4 regions of the Kocuria flava genome follow, and region 2 is predicted to be linked to each of the others. Evidence: riboswitches for the same ligand, from Rfam matches in the RefSeq annotation. Region 2 holds a riboswitch; each other region holds the start of a gene.

Region 1 (4,032 bases), 1.3 Mb from region 2:
CCGCACAGGCCGGCGAACTGCGCCTGGGTGGCGATCCGGTCCGGGTTGTCCCCGACGGTGGCCAGCAAGGTCGCGGCCACCACGGGCCCGACCCCGTGGGTGGCCAGCAGGGCGGGGTTGAGTCGGGCCGCGATCTGCGCGAGCTGGTCGTCCAGAACGGTGATCTCCTCGGTGAGGACCCGGTGGCGGCCCGCCAGGCGTTTCAGCGACGCACGGGCGAGCTGGTCGGGGTCATCGCCGGGTCCGGGGCGGGTGCGAGCGAGCACGTCCATCAGCTTCTGACCGTGATAGCGGTGGAAGTCGGTGCGCACGTCGCCGGGAGCGGTGATCAGCAGGGCGTGGATCTGGTTGAGGACCGCGGTGCGGGCCTTGGTCGCCGAGGTGCGCTCGGCCAGCAGGATCCGCAAGGACTCCACGAGCCCGTCGCGTTGCTTCGGGACCACCGTGGCCCGGCCGGCGGCCACGGTGAGCGCGGCCTGCTCGGCGTCCAGCGGGTCGGACTTGCCCTTGAGGCGCCGGTGCTGGCGGTTGGCGCGCATCACCTCGATCACGGTCACCCCCGCGGCCGCCAGGATCCGGGCCAGTTCGGCTCCGTAGGAGCCGGTGCCCTCCACGCCGACGGCAAGGACGGGCCCGTGGTCGTGCAGGAAGTCCACGATCTGCCGATACCCGGTGTTGGTGGCTACGAACTGCCGGTCGGCCACGGTCCGGCCCAGCTCGTCGACGACCGCCACGTGGTGGGTGTCGCGGTGTGTGTCGACCCCGGCATACCGTCCCGGGTTCGTGTTCCCAGAAGGGTTGGCCGCCGCCGGTGGCACTGTCATGATCGTCATGACCGGTGATCCTTTCCGTGATGGAAGAGCAACTGGTCACCGTCGGTCAGATGGGGCAGACAGCACAGAGGTGGGGCGACTTCCCGGTCAGGCTCCTATCAAGTCATGCTCCGTCTGGCCATACGGTTCACGGCCCCGGTGGGGGCGGACAGATCCACTGGAAGACAACACCTGCGGGCGTCGGTGTAAGGGCGAGCCACACCACCGCCGGAACCTGCGTCCATCATCTCTGTGTACGGGTAGCCCGGTGAGCGCGTCGTCATAGACGAGGGCGGTCACCGCGTGATCCTTCGAGTGAACCTTCCACAGCACTCTCGAAGAGGACCATCACGATGACCGCTCCTTCCAGTGTCGACCCTGCCCAGTTCCTGCACGAGCACCTCGCCCAGGCCGGTGCGGTCGAGCTCGGTCACACGCCGCAGGTTGCCACGGTTGAGGAGCGCGGCCGGGGAGAGCCCTCCTGTGGTGCCGGAGGACGAATCCGATGGCTCCGTGCCCAGCTCCCGGGATCCGGTTGACGCCGTTCACCACGTCGTCGACGACGCCCTGGTCTTCCGCCGGAACATCGCCGAGCCCACGATGAGGGCCGGGCGGCCGGCCGTCACAACCTGTCACAAACACGGCCCGACATCGGCCGAGCGCGACCGCCCGGCCCGAAGATTTCGCGACGTGTGGTTTTGTGACAGCCGCCCCACCGTCCGTTGGACTGCAGAGCCGTCCATCGAGTGGGATGAGCGCACCACACCATCCAGAGCGGCCGAGAGATCTGGCTCGACGACGCCGCAGCAACCAGTCGGCCGACCCCGGGACACCGGGACCGGCGGACACGGTGCTACCGCCAGGACCGATGGAGGATCGAATGACTCACCACGCCACCCAACAGGTCCACGCCGGTTACGAGCCCGAGGTCCCCTGCCGGCCGGTGGCCGTGCCCATCCACCGGACGGCGGCCTACCGCGTTCCCGATCACGCCACGGCCGCCTCGGTGTTCCGGCTGGAGACTCCCGGGTTCACCGACAGCCGCACGGGCAACCCCACGGTTGCCGTGTTCGAGAACCGACTGGCGGCCCTGGAGGGCGGGATCGGGGCCATCGGCACCGCCACGGGGCGAACCGCGCGAACGGTCGCCGAGCACCTGGCCCGGCACCCCACCGTCGGGCGCGTCCACCACCCGGCGATCCCCGCGCGCCCCGGACCGGTCAGCACCGCGTCACCGCCGCGGCCCGGAGAACCGGCAGCCCGCAGGCCCGGACCGACGTCGTCCGGGCAGCGCCGGGGGTGCCAGGAGCATGACTGAGGCGGCCTTCGGGAGGGCAGTGCACGAGCAGCAGGCAACGACGTTCGAGACGAGTGCGGACCTGGACGGCAGGCCCCCGGTCCACAGTGAGGAATCGATGCAGCAGACCATCAGGACGAACGACTTCACGTTCGGTATCAGCACGACCCGCTTCGATGAGGACTACTGCCCGTCGTCCAGTTCCCGGGGTACGACGAACTTCGCGAACCTGGCCCGCGGCGAGAACCGTCGGCAGAACCTCCGAAACACCCTGACAATGATCAACAATCGCTTCAACGACCTGGCCGACTGGGACAATCCCAGCCGGGATCGCTATGCCGTGGAGATCGAGATCGTCTCCGTGGACCTGCACGTCGCCGCCGACGGCGACGACGCGGTGTTCCCCCTGATCGAGGTCCTCGACGTGCAGATCCTCGACACGCTGTCCGGTGTGCGCATCGACGGGATCGTGGGGAACAACTTCTCGTCCTACCTCCGGGACTACGACTTCAGCGTGGTGCTGCCGGAACACCACGCGAAGGTGTCCCGGTCCAGCATCCCCGATGACTTCGGCGCATTGCACGGGAAGCTCTTCACGCACTTCCTGGACTCCGCTGCCTACCGCGAGCGGTTCGCCCAGCCGCCCGTGATCTGCATCAGCGTCTCGAGCACCAAGACGTATCGTCGGCTCGAGAACCACCATCCGATCCTCGGGGTCGAGTACCGGCAGGACGAATCCTCCTTGACGGATCGATACTTCGAGAAGATGGGACTGCGGGTCCGCTACTTCATGCCCCGCGGCGCGGTCGCACCCCTGGCGTTCTATTTCCGGGGCGATCTCCTCAATGACTACTCCAGCCTGGCACTCATCGGTCTCATCAGCACGATGGAAACGTTCCAGAAGATCTATCGCCCGGAGATCTACAACGCCAATGCGGCGGCCGGCCGCATCTACCGGCCGAGCCTGGGAAGTCGGGACCACTCGGTGACGCAGATCGGCTACGACCGCGAGGAGCGCAGTCAGCTGGCCCTCATGCAGGGGAAGTTCGCGGAGGAGCACTTCGTGAAGCCGCACCGGACCCTCCTGGAGCAGTGGGCCGCGGCCCACTCCGGACGAGAGAAGGAGACGCACCGATGAACACCCTGTTGCCCACCACCGTCGTCGGCAGCCTGCCCAAGCCCTCCTGGCTCGCGGAAAGCGAGACGCTGTGGTCCCCCTGGAAGCTGGACGGCGAGGAACTGCGCGAGGGCAAGCGGGATGCGCTGAGCCTGGCCGTGGACGAGCAGCACCAGGCGGGCATCGACATCATCAGCGACGGCGAACAGACCCGTCAGCACTTCGTCACCACGTTCATCGAACACCTCAGCGGCGTCGACTTCGAACACCGGAGGACCGTGCGGATCCGTGACCGCTACGACGCGAGCGTCCCGACGGTCGTCGGCGCGGTGGGCCGTGAGCGGTCGGTCTTCCTCGACGACGCGAGGGCCCTCCGTGCGCGGACCAGCCAGCCCATCAAGTGGACGCTCCCCGGTCCCATGACCATGATCGACACCCTCTACGACGAGCACTACAGGAGTCGCGAAGAGCTCGCCTGGGAGTTCGCGAAGATCCTCAACCAGGAGGCCAAGGAGCTGGAGGCGGCGGGCGTCGACATCATCCAGTTCGATGAGCCTGCCTTCAACGTGTTCTTCGACGACCTCAAGGAGTGGGGCGTGGCCGCACTGGAGCGAGCGGCCGAGGGACTGCGCAGCACGACGGCCGTGCACATCTGCTACGGCTACGGCATCAAGGCCAATACCGAGTGGAAGGCGACGCTCGGGTCGGAGTGGCGCCAGTACGAGATGTCGTTCCCGCTGCTCCAGCAGTCGACGATCGACATGGTCTCCCTGGAATGCCACAACTCCCGCGTCCCGGTCGAGCTC
Region 2 (4,032 bases):
CCAGCCCGGCCCGCAGCAGCGGACGGGTCCGCGCCGCGGCGGGGGCCGCGGGGGCGTCGTCGTCGGCCGTGGGGGAGGGCCCCTGCGGGGCGGCGAGGTCGCGGCTCACCGCTGCTGCTCCGCGGCCTCGATCGCCCCGGCCACGCGGGAGGCGTCGGCGTCCTCGGCGAGGGAGGGCTCCACGATCGAGGCCAGCGCCTCGTCGATGCTCGCCTGGTCGGCCACGTCGTCGGAGGCCACGAAGATCGGCCCGACCCGCTCCAGCACGGCCAGCTGCTGCTCGCCGGGGACGTGGTCGATGTCCAGGGAGGTGCGCCCGAGGACCGTCTCGGCCACGGGCAGCTCGATGCCGGCGGCGTCGGCGAGCAGCCGCGCCGTCTCCTCGGGGTGGGCCAGCGCCCAGTCGCGGGCGTAGGCGTAGACGTCCACCACGGTCTGCGCGGTCTCGGGCTGCTCCTCGAGGAAGTCCTCGCGGGCGTTGAGGAAGCCGTAGGTGTTGAGGTCGACGTCGCGGTGGAACAGCTGCGCGCCGTCCTGCTCCGCCGCGGCCATGATCGGGTCCAGTCCCGCCCACGCGTCGACCTGCCCGTTCTCGAGGGCGGCCCGGCCGTCGGCGTGCTGGAGGTTCTGGACGGTCACCTCGGCCGGGTCCACCCCGGCCCCCTCCAGCGCCTGGAGGAGGAAGAAGTACGGGTCGGTGCCCTTGGTCGCGGCCACGGTGCGGCCCGCGAGGTCCGCGACGTCGTCCACGCCCGTTCCCGGGGTCGTGACCAGCGCGGACCACTCGGGCTGGGAGTAGAGGTCGACGACCTTGATGGGCGAGCCGTTGCTGCGGGCCAGCAGGGCGGCGGAGCCGGCGGTGGAGCCGACGTCGACCGCGCCCGCGCGCAGCGCCTCGTTGGCCTTGTTGGACCCGGCAGACTGCACCCACTCGACCTCCGTGCCGTCCTCGGCGAGTGCGGCCTCGAGCCAGCCCTTCTCCTTGACCACCACGGACAGCGGGTTGTAGGTGGCCCAGTCGACGACGACGGTGTCCTCGCCGGCGGCCTGGGCGGCCGGCTCGCCGGAGCCCTCACCGGCCATGCAGCCGGTGAGGCCGAGGGCCAGGACCGCGGCGAGGGCGGGCAGCTTCAGGGCGGGGCGCTGGGGCATGGGAGGACCTTTCGTGCGGTGCGGGCGGGCACGGAGCGGGCGCGGCGGCGCCCGTCCGCGCCCGGCGCGGGAACGGGAGTGCGGGGCGGAACGGGGTGCGGGCGGGCTCAGCGGCCGGGCGCGGAGTGGGCGTCGACGCCCAGGTCGCCGAGCAGCCGGACGCGCAGCTCGGCGAGGACCTCGGAGCCGCGGTCGCGGGGGCGCTCGCCGGGGACCTCGAGGACGGTGCGCACCCCGGCCGGGGCGGCCGGGCCGGTGCGGCCGAGCACCAGCACGCGGTCGGCGAGCTGCAGGGCCTCGTCGACGTCGTGGGTGACGAGCAGGACGGTGGTGGGGCGGGCGGCGTGGACCGTCAGCAGCAGGTCCTGCATCCGCAGCCGGGTGAGGGCGTCGAGCGCGCCGAAGGGCTCGTCGAGCAGCAGCACGCCCGGGGTGCGGGCCAGGGCCCGGGCCAGGGAGGCGCGCTGGGCCATGCCCCCGGAGATCTCCCGGGGCCGGTGGCCGGCGTGGGCGGAGAGACCCACCAGGCCGATCAGGTCGTCGACGACCGCGTCGCCCTCGTCCCGGGGCAGCCCGCGGGGCAGGCCCAGCCGGACGTTCTCGCGCACGGAGCGCCACGGCAGCAGCCGCGGCTCCTGGAACGCGACCGCGCACCGCGGGTCGGTCCCGGCCACGGGCGTGCCGTCGATGAGCACGCGCCCGGCGGTGGCGGTGTCGAGGCCCGCGGCGGCGCGCAGCAGCGTGGACTTGCCGCAGCCGGAGGGGCCGAGGACCGCGACGACCTCGCCGGCGCGGGCCGTGAAGTCGACGTCGTGGAGCACGTGCTGGGCGGCGGCGCCGGTGCCGAAGGCCTTCCCGACGTGCTCGAAGGCGACCGGGACGGCGGGGCCCGCGGTGGCGGCGGGCGCCGGGGCTCCGGCGCGGGACAGCAGCGAAGTGCTCATGATCAGCTCCATCGGTCCTGGCATTAGCACCTCGCACGGGGATCCCGTGCCGGTTGCTGCGACGTCGACGAGCCAGGTCTCTCAGCCGCTCCGGATGGTTACGGCGTCATTGAACGACGCCGGGGCGCCTGGCGCAAATCGGGCCGGCCCCGGCCGGCCCCGCGGCGCACCTCGGAGCGGCGCGCGCGATACCACGGGAGGGCCCGTGTGACGCCGTGTGGCGGCGGGCGGGCCGGCGCCCGCCGCGGCGCGTCACGGTCTTGGCCCCGGTCCGGCCCGCGGCCTTGGCTGGAGGCCCGCCCGCGCCGACGTCCCGAGGAGCCCCGCCATGGCCGCAGCCGCCCCGCAGCCCACCACCGACGCCCTCCTGGAGCAGTTCCGCCCGGTCCTCGCGCAGATCGCGGCCGGGGCCGAGCAGCGGGAGGCCGAGCGCGTCCTGCCCTTCGAGCCCGTGGCCCGGCTCAACGAGCTGCGCTTCGGCGCGCTGCTGCTGCCGGTCGAGGCCGGCGGCCGCGGGGCCTCGTGGGCGCAGCTGACCCGGCTGCTGATCGAGCTGGCGGCCGCGGACTCCAACGTGGCCCACGTCTACCGCTCCCACTTCGGCTTCGTGGCCAGCATCGACCGGGAGCCCGCCCAGCAGGCGCTGTGGTACCCGCGGGTCGCCGCGGGCGAGATCGTCGGCAACGCCGCGACCGAGCGCGGGCGCGCCGTCGTCGGCACCGCGGAGACGACCCTGGTGCCGCGCCCGGACGGGAGCTGGTCGCTGACCGGGGAGAAGTTCTACAGCACGGGCTCGATCTTCGCCGACTGGATCCAGGTCACCGCCCAGGTGCCGGGGGAGGACCGGCGCTCCCACGCGTTCGTGCGCGCCGGCGCACCGGGCGTGGAGCTGCGCGACGACTGGGACGGCTTCGGCCAGCGCCTCACCGGCACGGGCACGTCCGTGTTCACGGACGTCGTGGTGCCCGCCGACCACGTCCGGTTCCGCGACGGCAGCGCGACCCAGGAGACCGCGGTGTTCCAGCTGGTGCTGCTGGCCGTGCAGGCCGGCATCGCCCTGGCCGCCGTCGAGCGCACCGGGGAGCTGGTCGCGGCCCGCACGCGCGGGTTCAGCACCGGTTCGGGCGTGCTGTTCCGGGAGGACCCCCTGATCCTGCAGCTGGTCGGGCAGCTCTCGGCCAAGGCCTTCGCCGCGCGGGCGACCGTGCTCGAGGCGGCCCGGGAGCTCGACGCCGCGCTCGGGCCCGTGGGCCGGGCGGCCCCCGACGAGGACGCGGTCGCGGTGACCGACCGCTGCGAGCTGGCGGTGCAGCAGGCCCAGGTCGTGGTGCCCCCGCTCGTCGAGGCCGTCACGGGCGGGATGTTCGACGTCCTGGGCGCCTCGGCCGTCTCCCGCTCCCGGCTGCTGGACCGGTACTGGCGCAACGCCCGCACGGTGGCCACCCACAACCCCACCGTCTTCAAGGCCCGGATCGTGGGCGACCACCGCGTCAACGGCACGCCCATGGCCGGGCTCACCGCCATCGGGGAGATCGCCGCGGCGGGCGCCTGAGGCCTCCCCCGGGGACCGGCCCGGGGCGGCGGAGCGTGCCCGCGGACCGGCCCGGGACGTTCCGTCCCCGGGGGCGACGACGCGGCGGGCGCGCAACGACCCGGTCCGTGCATGGACCCGGTCCGCCCGCCCTGTCACCATGGACCCATGACGACCCGGAGCGGCCCGGTGCGGGCGGACCTGGTGCGGGAGAGCTGGGCGGCCTTCGGGGCCGCCCTGGACGGCCTCGGCGACGACGACTCCTGGGCGGCCACCGGCCGCACCGGCTGGGCGGTGCGCGACCTCGTCCACCACGGCCTCGAGGACGCCCGCCGGGCGCTGGTCGCCCTGCACACCCCCACCACGGCCCGGCCGGACCGCGACGCCGTGAGCTACTGGGCCGAG
Region 3 (4,032 bases), 1.7 Mb from region 2:
ACATGTCGGTGATGCCGATGACGAGGAACGTGTAGCCGAGCACCAGCGGGCCGAGCGCCTCGGGCAGGATCACGGTGGTGATGATCCGCCACCGGGACACGCCCATGGAACGGGCGGCCTCGACGACGCCGGGGTCCACACTCATGAGGTTCTGCTCCACGATGCGCGCCACGGCGAACATCGCCCCGATGGTCATCGCGAAGATCGCCGCGTTCGGCCCCAGCCGGGTGCCGACGACGTTCTGCGTGAGGGGCCCGAGGGCCGCGAGCAGGATGATGAACGGGATGGGCCGCACGAAGTTCACGACGACGTTGATCGCCGAGTGCACCGCCCGGTTCTCCAGGATGTTGCCGCGGCGGGTGACGTAGAGCCCGACGCCGACGACCATGCCGAGCACCCCCGCCAGCAGCAGGGTCGCGGCGACCATGTAGAGGGTCTCCCCCAGCGCGCTCAGCAGCTGGGGCCCGAGCAGGGACCAGTCGTTGTTCACGCCGCCACCTCCCGCACCTCGGTGACCCGGGCCAGCTGCTCGACCACGTCCTGCACGGCCGGGTCCGGGCCGGTCAGCTCGAGGGTCAGCGAGCCGAAGGACTGCTCCTGCAGCACGCTGATCCCCCCGTAGGCGATGGTGAAGCGCACCCCGTGGGCGGCGCCGTCGGAGAGCGGGCCGCCGATGTCGATGCCGTCGCCGACGTCGACGATCACGAGCCGGCCCCGGTGGGCCCGGCGCAGCCGCTCGAGGTCGCGCTCGTCCGGGACGGTGTGCATCACCGAGGACACGAAGCGCCGGGCCGTCTCGGTGCGCGGGCGGGCGAAGATGTCGACGGTGGGGCCGTGCTCCACGACCCGGCCGTCCTGCATCACGGCCACACGGTCGGCGATCGTGCGCACCACGTCCATCTCGTGGGTGATGATCACGATCGTGATGCCCAGCTCGCGGTTGACCCGCTGGAGCAGCTGGAGGACCTCCTGGGTGGTCTCCGGGTCCAGGGCCGAGGTCGACTCGTCGGCGAGGAGCAGCTCGGGGCTCGTGGCCAGTGCGCGGGCGATGCCGACGCGCTGCTTCTGCCCGCCGGAGAGCTGCTCGGGGTAGTTGCCGGCGCGCGAGGCCAGGCCCACGAACTCCAGCAGCTCCGCGACCCGCTCCCGGCGCCGCTCCTTGTCCCAGCCGGCGCGCTTGAGCGGGTACTCGACGTTGCCGGCCACGGTGCGGGAGGTGAAGAGGTTGAACTGCTGGAAGATCATCCCGATGTCCCGGCGCACCGGGGCGAGCTCGGTCTCGGTGCGCCCGGCGACCTCGACGCCGGCCACGGTCAGGGAGCCGCTGGTGACGGGCTCGAGGCCGTTGATCAGCCGCACGAGGGTGGACTTGCCGGCGCCGGAGTAGCCGATCACCCCGAAGATCTCCCCGCGGTGGACGTCGAGGGTGACGTCGTCGACGGCGCGCACCTCGCGGGCGGCGCGCCCGCTGCCGGTGCGGAAGACCTTGGAGACCTCGCGGAAGGACACGAGCACCTCACCGGGGCGCCCGGGCGGGCCCGGCCGGCCGGGCTCGGCCGCGCTCACTTCTGCTGGTCCTTCAGCTCCTGCTGGTAGCGCTCGGTGAGCTCGCGCAGCTCCTCCTGCTCCAGCTGCAGCGGCACGGCGGTGCCCTTGGTCTCCGTCATCTCCGCGTCGATCACGGGCTGCTCATGGTAGAGGCCGGCCACCTGCTTGAGGGTCTCGTCGTCGGCGAGCTCCTCGGTCGTGGTGAACAGGTTGACGTAGGCGCGTGAGCCCTCAGCCTCGGGGTCGTCCTGGGCCAGGGCGGACTTCGGGTCGATGTCGGCCCGGGAGAGGAAGTCGTTGTTGATCACGGAGCCGGCGACCGAGTCGAGGGAGAGCACCGTCTGCTCGGCGGAGACCGGGGTGACGCGCACCTTCGAGGCCTCGGTGTCGACGTCGAGCTCCGTGGGGATGAGGGTGTCGCTCGTGAGCTCGATCAGCCCGGCGGACTCGAGCACGATCAGCGCCCGGGAGAGGTTCACGGCGTCGTTGGGGACGGCGATCTCGTCGCCCTCCCGGAACTGCTCCACGGAGTCGTACTGGTTGGAGTACAGGCCCAGGGGGTAGATGGAGGTCGAGCCGACCGGGGTGATGGACCCGCCCGCCGAGTTGTTGTAGTCGGCGAGGAAGGGGATGTGCTGGAACCAGGTCATGTCCACGTCGCCGGACTCGGTGGCCGGGTTGGGCTGGTTGTAGTCGGAGAAGTCGACGTACTCGACGGTGATCCCCTGCTCCTCGGCGAGCTGCTTGAGGGCGTCGTGGGTGGGGTCGGTGCCGACCACCCCGATGGTGACCTTGCCGTCGGCGAGGGCGCCCTCGCCGGAGGACTCCTCGGCGGAGCCGCCGCAGGCGGTGAGGGTGAGGCCGAGGGTCGTGGCCAGGGCGAGGAGGGGGAGGCGCTGCGATCGCATGGGGTGCCTTTCCGTGGATCCGTGATGTGCGGAGGTCAGCAAGGCCGGGGTCCGGCGGCCACGGTCGATCGGCGCGCGGTGCGGAGCGCGGCGGGCGTCGAGCCGTACTTGCCGCCGGCCGTCGTCGGCCGTGGCCGGATGGTTCACCTGGGGCACCCCACTACGGGAGAGGGTTGCCGCCCAGCAAGCCAGGGCTCGGTGCTGGGACTCGTCATCCGGACGACAGACTAGCACGGCGGGTCCGGTCCCCGTCGCCGGGACCGGTGCGGCCCTCAGCGGGAGAGGAGCGCGCGGGCGAGCCGGCGGGCCCGCTCCTCGGCGGCGAGCACGGCCTCGAGCGTGAGCGGTCCGTCCTCGTCGTGGTCCTCGAGCACGGCGCGCACGGTGTCGACGATCCCGGGGAAGCCGATGCGCCGGGCGTGGAAGGCGTGGACGGCCTCCTCGTTGGCCGCGTTGAACACGGCCGGGAAGGTGCCCCCGCGCTCCCCCGCGGCCTTGATCAGCTCGACGGCGGGGAACGCCGTGGCGTCCAGCGGCTCGAAGGTCCAGGTGGCCGCGCGGGTCCAGTCGCAGGGCCGGGCCGCCCCCGGCACGCGGTGCGGCCAGGCGAGGCCCAGGGCGATGGGCAGGCGCATGTCGGGCGGGGAGGCCTGGGCGAGGGTGGAGCCGTCGACGAACTGGACCATCGAGTGCACGACCGACTGGGGGTGGACCACCACGTCGATGCGCTCGAGCGGGACGTCGAAGAGCAGGTGGGCCTCGAGCACCTCGAGGGCCTTGTTGACCATGGTCGCGGAGTTCGTGGTGACCATCGGGCCCATGTCCCAGGTGGGGTGGCGCAGTGCCTCCTCCGGGGTCACGGCCTCGAGCTCGGCGCGGGTGCGGCCGCGGAACGGCCCGCCGGAGGCGGTGAGCACGAGCCGGTCGACCTCCGCGGCGGTGCCCCCGCGCAGGGCCTGGGCGAGGGCGGAGTGCTCGGAGTCCACGGGCACGATCGCGTCCGGGTCGCCGGTGGCCGCGGCCGCCTCCCGCACGAGCGCCCCGCCGGCCACGAGGGACTCCTTGTTGGCGAGGGCGAGCCGGTGCCCGGCCCGCAGGGCGGCCAGCGTGGGGGCCAGCCCGATCGAGCCGGTGATGCCGTTGAGCACGAGATCGGTGCCCGGGTGGGCGGCGGCCGCAGCGGCGGCGCCGGGACCGTGGAGGATCTCCGGGCGCCAGGAGCCCGCGCCCGCGGCGCCCGCGCGCTCGGCGATCAGGCGGGCGAGCCGGTCGGCGTCCACGCCGGTGCCGCTCGTGGCCACGACCTGCGCGCGGGTCTCGACGGCCTGCTCGGCGAGCAGCTCGAGGCGCCCGGCCCCGGCCGCGAGGGCGACGACCTCGAAGGGGCCGCCCCCGTCCAGGGCCCGGGCGGCGCGCACGACGTCGAGCGCCTGCGTGCCGATGGAGCCCGTGGCGCCCAGCACGGCGATCCGGCGCGGGCCCGCGGCGGCCAGGGCCTGCAGCTCGGGGGTCGGGCGGGTGCGGGGGGCGGCGGGGGAGGTCATGGGTCCCAGTATTCCCCACCCCGGGGCCCTCC
Region 4 (4,032 bases), 970 kb from region 2:
GCGCGTCGCGTCGTCGGCGTTGGTGTGGGCCTGCATGCGGTAGGTGTGGGCCTCCACGAGCAGCGGCTCGGACTCCGAGCGGGCGAGGTCCACGGCGCGGCCCAGGGTCGCGAGCACGGCCACGAGGTCGTTGCCGTCCACGCGCTCGCCGGCCATCCCGTAGCCCACCGCCTTGTGCGCGAGCGTCGGGGCGGCCGACTGCTGGGACAGCGGCACGGAGATCGCGTAGCCGTTGTTCTGCACGAAGAACACGACCGGCAGCTTGAACACGGCCGCGAAGTTCAGCGCCTCGTGGAAGTCGCCCTCGCTCGTGGCGCCGTCGCCGCACATGGCCAGGACCACGGTGTCCTCGCCCCGCAGCTTCGCGGCGTGGGCGACCCCGACCGCGTGCAGCAACTGGGTGGTCAGCGGCGTGGACTGGATGCTCACGCGGTGCTCGTGCGGGTCGTAGCCGCCGTGCCACTCGCCCCGGAAGATCGCCATGACCTCCATGGGGTCCACGCCCTTGGTCATCACGGCGACGGTGTCCCGGTAGGTCGGGAAGAGCCAGTCGCGCTCCTCGAGGCACAGCGCGGCCGCGACCTGGCAGGCCTCCTGGCCGTGGCTGGAGGGGTAGACCGCCATCCGGCCCTGGCGCACGAGGGCGGAGTTCTGGTCGTTGACCCGGCGCCCCACCACGAGCTTCTCGTAGGCGTCGAGGAGCACGTCCTCGGGCGGTAGCGGGTACTCGTGGCCCGGCTCGGTGCCCTGCTCCTCGGGGGGCCGCAGGCGGCCGGAGGGGTCCACCAGGCGGATCTCGCCCCGGGCGGGGAGCATGTACTGCTCCGGGGTGATGCCGAAGCTCCGGGAGGCGCGCAGGATCGGGTCCTCGGCCCCGCCGAGCGGCTCGGCGTTCTCGACGGTCTGGCTCATGGGTTCCCCCTCGGTCGGTCCCGGGCACCGTGGCGCGGGAGGCGGGTGGGCGTGACGTGTTCCGTCCGCCAAGTATGCGGAGAAGCTCCGCTTCGTATCCACGCGGTCGGTATATTGCAGAAGATCGGCACACCGGCGGTGTTCCGTCTGGACGAAATGTTCTACTGTGGCCTGGACCACAAGGATTCGTCCGGGGCCGCCGCCGCGGCCCCGGCGGCCGCCCTGCCGCCCCGCCCCGAAGGAGGCCCCGCCGTGCCCTCGACCCCCGTGCCCCTGGACGAGACCGACCGCAAGATCCTCGCCGAGCTCTCGCGGGACTCCCGCCAGTCGGTGACCGCGATCGCCGCCGCCGTCCACGTCTCCCGCGCCCACGCCTACGCCCGGATCAACCGGCTGCGGGAGGAGGGCGTGATCCTGCGCTACAGCACCGTGATCGACCCGGTGCGGGCGGGGCTGCAGGCCTCGGCCTACGTGACGCTCAAGCTCGAGCAGAACACCTGGCGGGAGCTGTGCGCGCAGCTGCAGGAGATCCCGGCGGTCCACCACATCGCCCTGGTGGGCGGGAACTTCGACGTCATGCTGCTGGTGCGGGCCGTGGACACCGTCCACCTGCGCCAGGTGATCTTCGAGCACGTCCAGCAGCTGCCCGGGGTCGTGGACACCCAGACGTTCCTGATCTTCGAGGACATCGACACCCGCGCCTGAGCCCGTCCTCCCGCGGTGCGTCCTGCGGGCGACGGGGCGACGTCACACGGCGTCACCTCCGTCATGTTGCGGTCGCTCCGGGTCGCGGCGGGGACGGGCCGGTAGGTTGGTGCCCGCTTCACGAGACGCGGCCGCCAAGCTCCGACTGGGCCGCGCACCAACCCCATGCTCATCGGGTGGTTCGGATGAGGAAGCGGCCCGCACCCCGGCGGTGGCTCCGCCGGTGACCGGTGCGGGCAAGAGCGAGCGCGAGGAGCACCGCGATGTCCGTCCCTGTGACCCACTACGACCTCTCGACCCGGCAGATCCACGCCGGCGCCGACCACGACCCGGGCCAGCGCACCCTCACGGTGCCGATCTACCAGAGCGCCGCCTTCGAGTTCCCGGACTACGAGGCCGCCCGGCAGATGTTCGCCCAGACCCGCGCGGGCTTCACCTACACCCGCACCGGCAACCCCACGGTGGCCGTGCTCGAGCAGCGGATCAGCGACCTCGAGGGCGGGGCGGGCGCCGTGGCCACCGGCTCCGGGCAGTCCGCCGTGGCCGTGGCGCTGCTGGCCCTGCTCGGCCAGGGGGAGGACAGGCACCTGGTCGCCTCCGAGAAGCTCTACGGCGGGACCGTGGACCTGCTCACCGACTCGCTGGCCGACCACGGCGTCGAGGTCGACTTCGTGGACCCCACCACTCCCGGCGCCTGGGCCGCGGCCGTGCGCCCCGACACCCGCGCCTTCCTGCTCGAGTCCATCGGCAACCCGCTGGCCACGCTGCCGGACCTGCCCGGCATCGCCGACGTCGCCCGGGCGGCCCGGGTGCCCGTCGTCGTCGACAACACCCTCGCCTCCCCGGCGCTGTACCGGCCGCTGGAGAAGGGCGCGGACATCGTGGTGCACTCGGCGACCAAGTTCCTCGGCGGGCACGGCAACGCCCTGGCCGGGGCGGTCGTGGACGGCGGCACCTTCGACTGGTCCGCCCAGCCGGCGAGATGGCCGCAGTTCACCCGCGCCCGCGACCGCTGGGGCGGGCAGAGCCTGCTCGACCGGTGCGCCGGGGCCAGCCCCTACCTGCACCTGGTGCGCGCCAAGTACGTCCACGACCTCGGCACGACCCTCTCCCCGTTCAACGCCGCCCAGATCCTGCAGGGCACCGAGACGCTCGAGCTGCGCGTGGCCCGCCACACCGCCTCCGCGCTGACCGTGGCCGAGTTCCTCGCCGGGCACCCCGCCGTCGCCCGCGTCCACCACCCCGGCCTGCCCGGGGACCCCGGTGCGGGGATCGCCGCCCGGGACTTCCCGCGCGGCACCGGTTCCGTCTTCTCCTTCGACCTCGCCGCCCCCGACGACGCGGTGGGGCCGTTCATCGACTCCCTGCGGCTGTTCAAGCTGGTCGCCAACATCGGCGACACCCGCAGCCTCGTGGCCCACCCGGCCGCGATGACCCACTGCCGGCTCACCCCCGAGCAGCGCCGGGCCGGCGGGATCGCCGCGACCACGGTGCGGCTCTCGGTCGGCCTCGAGGCTCCCGAGGACCTCGTGGCCGACCTGCGCCAGGCCCTCGACGCCGTCCTCGACCGCACCCCCCGGAAGGAAGCCCTGCGATGACCACCACCACCACCGCGGGCCCCGCGCCCACCGGCGCCCGCGTTCAGGGGTTCACGACCACCGCCGTCCACGCCGGTCAGGCCCCCGACCCGCTCACCGGTGCCGTGATCCCGCCGGTCCACCAGACCTCCACGTTCGTCCAGGACGGGATCAACGTGCTGCGCGGCGGGCACGAGTACAGCCGCGGCTCCAACCCCACGCGCAGCGCCTTCGAGGCCCAGCTCGCGGCCCTCGAGCACGGTGAACGGGCGTTCGCCTTCGCGTCGGGGATCGCCGCGGAGGACGCCCTGCTGCGCGCCGTCCTGCGCCCCGGCGACCACGTGGTGCTCGGCGCCGACGGCTACGGCGGCACGAACCGGCTGATCACCAGGGTGCTCGCCCCGTGGCAGATCGCCTCCACCCCCGTGGACGGCACCGACCTCGACGCCGTGCGCGCCGCCGTCCGCCCGGGCACCACCAGGGTGCTGTGGCTCGAGACCCCGTCCAACCCGCTGCTCGGCATCGCCGACGTCGCCTCGTGGGCGGAGCTGGCCCACGAGGCCGGGGCGCTGCTGGTGGTCGACAACACCTTCGCCTCCCCGTACCTGCAGAACCCGCTGCTGCTCGGCGCGGACGCCGTGGTGCACTCCACCACCAAGTACGTGGGCGGGCACTCCGACGTCCTCGGCGGCGCCGTCGTCGTCGGCGCGGCGCAGTGGCTCGGCGCCCCGCTGGCCGAGGCGGTCGGCTTCCAGCAGTTCGCGGCCGGGGCCGTGGCCGGCCCCCAGGACAGCTGGCTGGCGGCCCGCGGGCTGAAGACCCTGAGCCTGCGGATGGA

The links. Region 2 has a riboswitch for S-adenosylmethionine ahead of AS188_RS00740 (ABC transporter ATP-binding protein). Riboswitches for the same ligand answer to the same signal wherever they lie in the genome.
Region 1: another riboswitch for S-adenosylmethionine. It lies ahead of AS188_RS17520 (PLP-dependent transferase); the one in region 2 lies ahead of AS188_RS00740 (ABC transporter ATP-binding protein).
Region 3: another riboswitch for S-adenosylmethionine. It lies ahead of AS188_RS08305 (MetQ/NlpA family ABC transporter substrate-binding protein); the one in region 2 lies ahead of AS188_RS00740 (ABC transporter ATP-binding protein).
Region 4: another riboswitch for S-adenosylmethionine. It lies ahead of AS188_RS05150 (O-acetylhomoserine aminocarboxypropyltransferase/cysteine synthase family protein); the one in region 2 lies ahead of AS188_RS00740 (ABC transporter ATP-binding protein).

The regions. Positions count from the first base shown of each region.
Region 1 is NZ_CP013254.1:2,352,910-2,356,941, forward strand. Features, by position in the region: gene AS188_RS10490 (IS110 family RNA-guided transposase) at 1-833, opposite strand, end outside; SAM riboswitch class I at 1,575-1,687, shown strand; gene AS188_RS17520 (PLP-dependent transferase) at 1,693-2,130, shown strand; gene AS188_RS10500 (DUF1852 domain-containing protein) at 2,228-3,247, shown strand; gene AS188_RS10505 (methionine synthase) at 3,244-4,032, shown strand, end outside.
Region 2 is NZ_CP013254.1:164,145-168,176, reverse strand. Features, by position in the region: gene AS188_RS00750 (ABC transporter permease) at 1-109, opposite strand, end outside; gene AS188_RS00745 (aliphatic sulfonate ABC transporter substrate-binding protein) at 106-1,152, opposite strand; gene AS188_RS00740 (ABC transporter ATP-binding protein) at 1,260-2,096, opposite strand; SAM riboswitch class I at 2,102-2,197, opposite strand; gene AS188_RS00735 (acyl-CoA dehydrogenase family protein) at 2,425-3,648, shown strand; gene AS188_RS00730 (maleylpyruvate isomerase N-terminal domain-containing protein) at 3,796-4,032, shown strand, end outside.
Region 3 is NZ_CP013254.1:1,860,919-1,864,950, reverse strand. Features, by position in the region: gene AS188_RS08315 (methionine ABC transporter permease) at 1-427, opposite strand, end outside; gene AS188_RS08310 (methionine ABC transporter ATP-binding protein) at 487-1,566, opposite strand; gene AS188_RS08305 (MetQ/NlpA family ABC transporter substrate-binding protein) at 1,563-2,456, opposite strand; SAM riboswitch class IV at 2,556-2,672, opposite strand; gene dxr (1-deoxy-D-xylulose-5-phosphate reductoisomerase) at 2,729-4,000, opposite strand.
Region 4 is NZ_CP013254.1:1,136,174-1,140,205, forward strand. Features, by position in the region: gene pdhA (pyruvate dehydrogenase (acetyl-transferring) E1 component subunit alpha) at 1-912, opposite strand, end outside; gene AS188_RS05145 (Lrp/AsnC family transcriptional regulator) at 1,165-1,617, shown strand; SAM riboswitch class IV at 1,734-1,866, shown strand; gene AS188_RS05150 (O-acetylhomoserine aminocarboxypropyltransferase/cysteine synthase family protein) at 1,881-3,215, shown strand; gene AS188_RS05155 (cystathionine gamma-synthase) at 3,212-4,032, shown strand, end outside.